Regions from separate parts of the Mesorhizobium sp. M0207 genome, predicted to be linked through region 1. Evidence: predicted binding sites of a transcription regulator. Region 1 holds the regulator's gene; the other holds the start of a gene.
What was found. The regulator HrcA, encoded in region 1, represses chaperone genes, less so after heat shock. The targets are predictions, from matches to a motif close to GTTAGCACTCNCNNNNNGNGAGTGCTAAC.
Positions count from the first base shown of each region.

Region 2: a site for HrcA is predicted at 1,447-1,475, ahead of groES (co-chaperone GroES). Genes of this name have one in related genera too.

Region 1 is NZ_JAMYSQ010000020.1:29,011-32,523, reverse strand. It holds gene NKJ15_RS23640 (PQQ-dependent sugar dehydrogenase) at 1-437, opposite strand, end outside; gene NKJ15_RS23635 (hypothetical protein) at 538-735, opposite strand; gene hrcA (heat-inducible transcriptional repressor HrcA) at 772-1,884, opposite strand; gene rph (ribonuclease PH) at 2,027-2,743, shown strand; gene NKJ15_RS23620 (VOC family protein) at 2,777-3,187, shown strand; gene rdgB (RdgB/HAM1 family non-canonical purine NTP pyrophosphatase) at 3,202-3,513, shown strand, end outside.
Region 2 is NZ_JAMYSQ010000029.1:56,468-59,980, forward strand. It holds gene groL (chaperonin GroEL) at 1-1,032, opposite strand, end outside; gene groES (co-chaperone GroES) at 1,098-1,394, opposite strand; gene NKJ15_RS27990 (S46 family peptidase) at 1,821-2,141, shown strand; partial or broken gene NKJ15_RS27995 (S46 family peptidase) at 2,048-2,808, shown strand; gene NKJ15_RS28000 (porin) at 3,363-3,513, opposite strand, start outside.

The DNA.
Region 1 (3,513 bases):
ATGCCGTAGGGATAATTGAGCCCCTTGGCGAAGATCGCTTTCTCGATGGGCCTGGCGCTGCCCTCGGCGAGACGATAGACGCGTATTTGGTCGGCATGGCTGTTGGCAACAAACAGGTCGCCATTCGGAGCGACGCGCACGACACGTGGATTGACGATGCCGGATGCGATCATTTCAGCCGAAAAGCCCGACGGCAATTCTGGCTTGGCGCTTTCGGGCCGTTCCGCCACGCCGGCGCCGTTCGAAGCGGATTGGGCGGGGTCGGCTGCCGGCATGTCTCGCGGCCCAATCAGGCGTCGGACGCCAGGCCTGTCGGCGTGCCAATCGCCAAACGCGGCTTCGCCTTTGAGCACATTCTGGTCCGCCTGCTGGGCGGCTGCCGGTGTCGCAACAAGGAGGGCAGCGGCCAAGGCCGCAAAGCCGCCAGATCGGATCATCAACGTCCTCCGGGATTCGCCTCGAACAGGGGCAAACGGCATCAGGTATTGATCGTTCCAAGCGGCCGTCCAGCACACGAGGATTTGAAGCCGAACCCGTTCAGTTGCCAGAGGCGTAAAAGTCGTCGTCGAGGCGCTTTTCCAGCGCGACCAGATCGGCCGGCAGCGGTAAACCCATCGCCCGCATCTCTTGCAGCTTCTCGCGCAACTGCTCTTGTACCTCGTGCTGATCCTCTGGCTGGTTGATCATTTCTTCGAGCAGCAGACTGATCTGGGCCTTGAACGATTCCAGCGCCATTCTTTTCTCCTCCTTGCGGCGGGCCCGCGGCGGCTCCTAGCTCAGCATGCGCGAAATCAGCTGCGCCGTATAGTCGACCATCGGTACTATGCGCGCATAATTCAGCCGCGTCGGCCCGATGACGCCGAGCGCACCGACGACACGCGCGTCCTTGTCGCGATAGGGTGCCACCACCAGCGAGGAGCCAGACAGCGAAAACAGCTTGTTTTCCGAACCGATGAATATGCGCACGCCTGGGCCTGCCTCGGCGAGGTCGAGAAGCTGGATCAGCCCATCCTGCGTCTCCAGATCCTCAAACAGATGCCGCAGCAATTCTATGTCGGCCTGGGCAGTGACGTTTTCCAGGAGATTGGCGCGACCGCGCACGATAAGCCGCCCAGGCACGCCGCTTTCAGCGCCTGCCCAGACCGCCAGGCCCTTCTCGACCAGATCCTGCGACAGCGTGTCGAGGGCCGCCCTGGTCTCTTCCTTGATGCGGGCGATCTCGACCCGCGCCTCGGCCAGGGTGCGACCGCGGATATGGGCGTTGAGGAAGTTAGAGGCTTCGTGCAATTGCGAGATGGTGATGCCGGCGGGCAGATCGATGACGCGATTTTCGACGTCGCCGTTCTGCGAGACCAGCACGGCCAGCGCCTTGGTCGGCTCGAGCTGGATGAATTCGATGTGCTTAAGCGCCGCCTCATTCTTGGCGGCGAGCACGAGGCCGGCGCCGCGCGACATGCCGGACAGCATCTGGCTGGCCTCGGTCAGCATATGCTCCAGAGTTGCGCCCGAGCCGGAGGCGCGCACCTGGGCCTCGATGGTGCGGCGCTCCTCGTCGGAGAGGTCACCAAGTTCCATGAAAGCATCGACGAAGAAGCGCAGGCCTGCCTGGGTCGGCAGCCGGCCAGCCGAAATGTGCGGCGCATAGATCAGGCCGAGATGCTCAAGGTCGCTCATCACGTTGCGGATGGTGGCCGGCGACAGCGACGACGGCAGGATGCGCGACAAGCTGCGCGAACCGACCGGCTCGCCATCCCTCAAATAGGAATCGACGATGCGCCGGAAGATGTCGCGCGAACGCATGTCGAGCGATTGAAGCGCGGGCGATTGCAGCGCGTGCGACGGGAGCACGTGCGACTGCAAACCGGGATCGACTGCCTTTGTCATTTCGAGCCAAAAACCTCCGCCCCGAAGATATAGACTTCCGCGGTGTCGGCGCAACCGGTCCATTTTCCTTTGCGCCTCACGCCCCGTGCGGCTACAAGCCGGCCAAGATTCCCCGGCCAAGACTCCGAAGAAAGAAGCCTGAATGCGCCCTTCCAAACGCCAATTCGACGAAATGCGCCCCATCTCCTTCGAGCGCGGCGTCTCCAAGCATGCGGAAGGCTCGTGCCTGGTGAAGTTCGGCGACACGCATGTGCTGTGTACGGCCAGCCTGGAGGAAAAGGTGCCGGGCTGGATGCGCAACTCCGGCAAGGGCTGGGTGACGGCGGAATACGGCATGCTGCCGCGTTCGACCGGCGAGCGCATGCGCCGCGAGGCTTCGTCCGGCAAACAAGGCGGCCGCACGCTGGAAATCCAGCGGCTGATCGGCCGCTCCCTGCGCGCCGTGGTCAATCTGCAGGCGCTCGGCGAGCAGCAGATCACCGTCGACTGCGACGTGATCCAGGCCGACGGCGGCACGCGCACCGCTTCGATCACCGGCGGCTGGGTGGCGCTCTACGACTGCCTGCGCTGGATGGAAGCCCGCCAGATGGCGAGCCTGAGCAAGGTGCTGAAGGATCACGTTGCGGCAATCTCCTGCGGAATCCATGATGGCCAGCCGGTCATCGACCTCGACTACATCGAGGATTCCTCGGCCGGCACCGACGCCAATTTCGTCATGACCGGCAAGGGCGGCATCGTCGAGATCCAAGGCACGGCCGAGGGCGAGCCGTTCTCGGAAGAGCAGTTCGCGGCGCTGATGGGGCTCGCCAAGAAAGGCATTCAGCGCCTGGTCAGCTTGCAGCAAATGGCGGTGGCTTAGCTGCGGTCCAATATTGATGAGATTGGCGATCCTGTGACTCCTTCCGCAATCCTGGAATCAGCACTCTACGTGACCGACCTTGCTGCCGCGGAACGGTTCTATTCGGGCGTGCTCGGGCTCGATCTGCTCGGTAAGGTCGATGGCAGGCATCTCTTCTTCCGCTGCGGCGACGGCGTGCTGCTTATCTTCAATGCCGAGGCCACCAAAGTGCCGCCGCGGGCCGACGCCAAGCTGCCCGTGCCGCCGCATGGCGCGGTCGGCCAGGGCCATCTTTGCTTCGCCGCAAGCGCGGATGAAATCCCACGCTGGAAAGCGCATCTTGAGGCGAAGAAAATCGCCATCGAAAGCGAGTTCGAGTGGCCGCAAGGCGGCCGCTCGATCTATATTCGCGATCCCTCCGGCAATTCGATCGAATTCGCCGAGCCACGAATTTGGGGCATCTGATGCATTCGCCAACTATTCATTCGCTTGATGGGCATAAGATCATCGTCGCAAGCCACAACGCCGGCAAATTGCGAGAATTCGCCGATCTGATGGCGCCATTCGGCATTGAAGCGAAGTCCGCAAAGGAATACGGCCTGCCGGAACCGGACGAGACCGGCACCACTTTCGAGGAGAACGCCCTCATAAAAGCCTTGGCCGCCGCCAAGGCCACTGGATTGCCGGCGCTGTCGGACGATTCCGGCCTGTGTGTCGATGCGCTCGACGGCGCACCCGGCGTCTACACCGCCAACTGGGCTGAGACGCCGGACGGCTCCCGCGACTTCGGC
Region 2 (3,513 bases), on a different contig from region 1:
GCCCTGGATCTCGGCCTTCTTGCCGGCGCCGTCGACAATGGTGGTGTTCTCCTTGGAGATCGACACCTTCTTGGCGCGGCCGAGCATGTTGAGGCCAACATTCTCAAGCTTGATGCCGAGGTCTTCGGAAATGACCTGGCCACCGGTGAGGATGGCGATGTCTTCCAGCATGGCCTTGCGGCGATCACCGAAGCCCGGCGCCTTGACGGCAGCGATCTTCAGGCCGCCACGCAGCTTGTTGACGACCAGCGTGGCCAGGGCCTCGCCTTCGACGTCTTCCGAGATGATGACCAGCGGCTTCGAGGTCTGCACGACAGCCTCGAGGATCGGCAGCATGGCCTGCAGGTTGGAGAGCTTCTTCTCGTGGAGCAGGATGTAGGCGTCTTCCAGATCCGCAACCATCTTCTCGGCGTTGGTGACGAAGTAGGGCGAGAGATAGCCGCGGTCGAACTGCATGCCTTCGACGACTTCGAGCTCGGTCTCGGCGGTCTTGGCTTCCTCAACCGTGATGACGCCCTCATTGCCGACCTTCTGCATCGCTTCCGCGATCATCGAGCCGACCGAAACATCGCCATTGCCGGCGATGGTGCCGACCTGGGCAACCTCTTCCGAGGTCTTGATCTTCTTGGCGTTCTTGATCAGCGTTGCGACGACGTCGGCGACGGCGAGGTCGATGCCGCGCTTGAGGTCCATCGGGTTCATGCCGGCGGCAACCGCCTTGTGGCCTTCCTGGACGATCGACTGCGCCAGAACGGTCGCCGTGGTGGTGCCGTCGCCGGCGATGTCGTTGGTCTTCGAAGCAACTTCGCGGACCATCTGCGCGCCCATGTTCTCGAACTTGTCTTCAAGCTCGATTTCCTTGGCGACGGTGACGCCGTCCTTGGTGATGCGCGGTGCGCCGAACGACTTGTCGATGACGACGTTGCGGCCCTTGGGGCCGAGCGTGACCTTCACCGCGTCGGCGAGGATGTTGACGCCGCGCAGCATGCGCTCACGAGCGTCGCGGGAGAATCTTACGTCTTTGGCAGCCATTTTTTACTCCTGGGCATTTCGCCCGAAATTCAGATTGGATGGTGCGGATGAAAGGCGGCGGCGTGTCAGCCGATGACGCCCATGATATCGGCTTCCTTCATGATCAGAAGGTCTTCGCCGTTAAGCTTGACTTCTGTGCCCGACCACTTGCCGAACAGGATGCGGTCGCCGGCCTTGACGTCCAGCGGGACGAGCTTGCCGACCTCGTCACGGGCGCCGGAACCGATGGCGATGATCTCGCCTTCCTGCGGCTTTTCCTTAGCCGTATCGGGGATGATGATCCCGCCGGCGGTCTTCGCTTCGGACTCGACGCGGCGAACGACCACGCGGTCATGCAGCGGCCGGAAATTCGACTTTGCCATTTTTGGATTTCCCTGGTGCGGATGTTGAACGGTTCTCCGTTGCCGGAGCGTGGTTAGCACTCATCTTGGGGGAGTGCTAACGCGGCAGTGAGATAGGCCGTAGGCTCCTGCTAGTCAAGACGGAAGAGGAACGGGCGAAGAGCAAAAGAGCGTGGAAGCACCGACCCTTTTACGTGAACGACGTCGGAGATAGAACATGGGTGAGGCGGCTCACCATTTGTAATTGAAGGCTTTATTCATTTGGCACGATTGGTGCAGCGGATGATCCGCAAACGTTGCGCGCGACAAATATGAGAGGTGAGCGCCATCAGGACTGTTGCGGTTAACGGGTCCACAGGGTCTTTACGGTATTGGCCGACGCGCGGGCGCCAGGACTCCGGCCATCCCGATAGTCACCAATCCAATCTGCGGAGAACAGGAGGCAAGATGAGAGCGACAGTCAGCATGAACTCGAATTGGAAATGTTTGGCCAAAGCAACTGCCATCGCCTTGCTCTGGACGGTCACCGCTACGTCGGCGGACGAAGGTATGTGGATGCCGGGCCAGACTGCGGAAGTGGGCGCGGCCATGCGCGCGGATGGGCTCCAGATCGATCCCGCCCAGCTGGGTCGTCTGGACGCTGACCCGCTCAACGCGGTCGTATCACTGGGCGGATGCTCCGCCTCGTTCGTCAGTCCACAAGGGCTGGTCGCAACCAATCATCACTGCGTGTTCGAATCCATCCAATACCACAGCAAGGAGGGCTAGGACTATCTCACAGACGGTTTTCTGGTGGCTTTCTGGCGAAGAGCCTGGGTGAAGAATTGCCCGCGGCGCCCGGCAACCGCATCTATGTGATCGAGGACATGCGGGATGTGACCGCCGAAATGCTCAAGAGCGTCTCGGACAAGCTGAACGGGTTTGCCCGCTATGAGCGGCTCGCCACGAACAAAAAGGCCCTGATCGCCGCATGTGAAGGACAGCCCAATCGCCGCTGCGACGTAGGGGCCTATTATGGCGGCGCCTCCTACTATCTCCTGCAGAAGCTCGAAATTGAGGACGTGCGCCTCGTCTATGCGCCCGCGCTCGGCATCGGCAACTTCGGCGGCCAAACGGACAACTGGAGGCCGCGCCACACGGGCCACTTCGGATTTATCGCGCCTATGTCGCTCCTGATGGTTCCTCCCGGCCATATGCGCGCGACAACGTGCCCTACCGGCCGAAGAGTTGGCTACCCATAGCCTGTGAAGGCGTCAAGGAAGGCGACCTTGTGATGGTCGCCGGCTTTCCCGGCGCAACCCACCAGTTCCTGACGGCGGATGAAGTCCGGTTCAACTTCGCGCAATTCGAACCGCGGTTGCAGCGTTCGCTCTCGGATTATGCCGCCCAGATCAACCAGGCAACGGCAGGCAATCGCGAGGCGCAGATCCATTGACCGCCCGCTTCACAAATGGCTCGGCCTAAAACGCATGGGAAAAGCAGAAAAGGCAACAGATCGGCACCAGAATGAATATGGCCGCGCGAACTGACAGACGCGCCAACAATCGGCATCTCGCATGGTCGGTGGCACTGGACGTGGCGCCCACCCTGCTGGCGCGACTCCCCATCAGGTCGTCGGGGTTTCGCTGGCGAAAAAAACTTCCGCGTGTCTCTGCGCGATCCATCCCGCTTGCGCGTGCCTAGTCAACCAAAAAACTGACCATCTGCAGGATCAGGATCAGCAAAAAAAAGCCAAAGGCAGACGCCAAAACAGCTGCCTGCAGGACGATGCGTTGTTTCTTACCCACAGTTCCCCCGGGAGAGAGTCTGATGATAACCCTTAAAAAAGGGCGCCCGGGAACAGGGCGCCCTTCTCATCGACGAAATGCTCGGATTGGAGGTCCGTGATCAAGCAATTCGCCGAAACCTCTACAAGCCTCACCACAATGGTTCGGCCGCAAATTAGGCTCGCAGTTACCGCTCCGAACGCGGCAACGGGCTCTTCAATCCTCAGAACGAGCGCTGGAAGCGGAGCAGACCGCCGACGCTGTTCTTCTTGTCGGCATTGGTCCAGTTAGAGAAGTCCACATCCCCGAACTTGCCAGCGTGGAGATAGTCGACTTCGGCCGTGATCGTCAGACCAGGAACGATATCGTAGGCG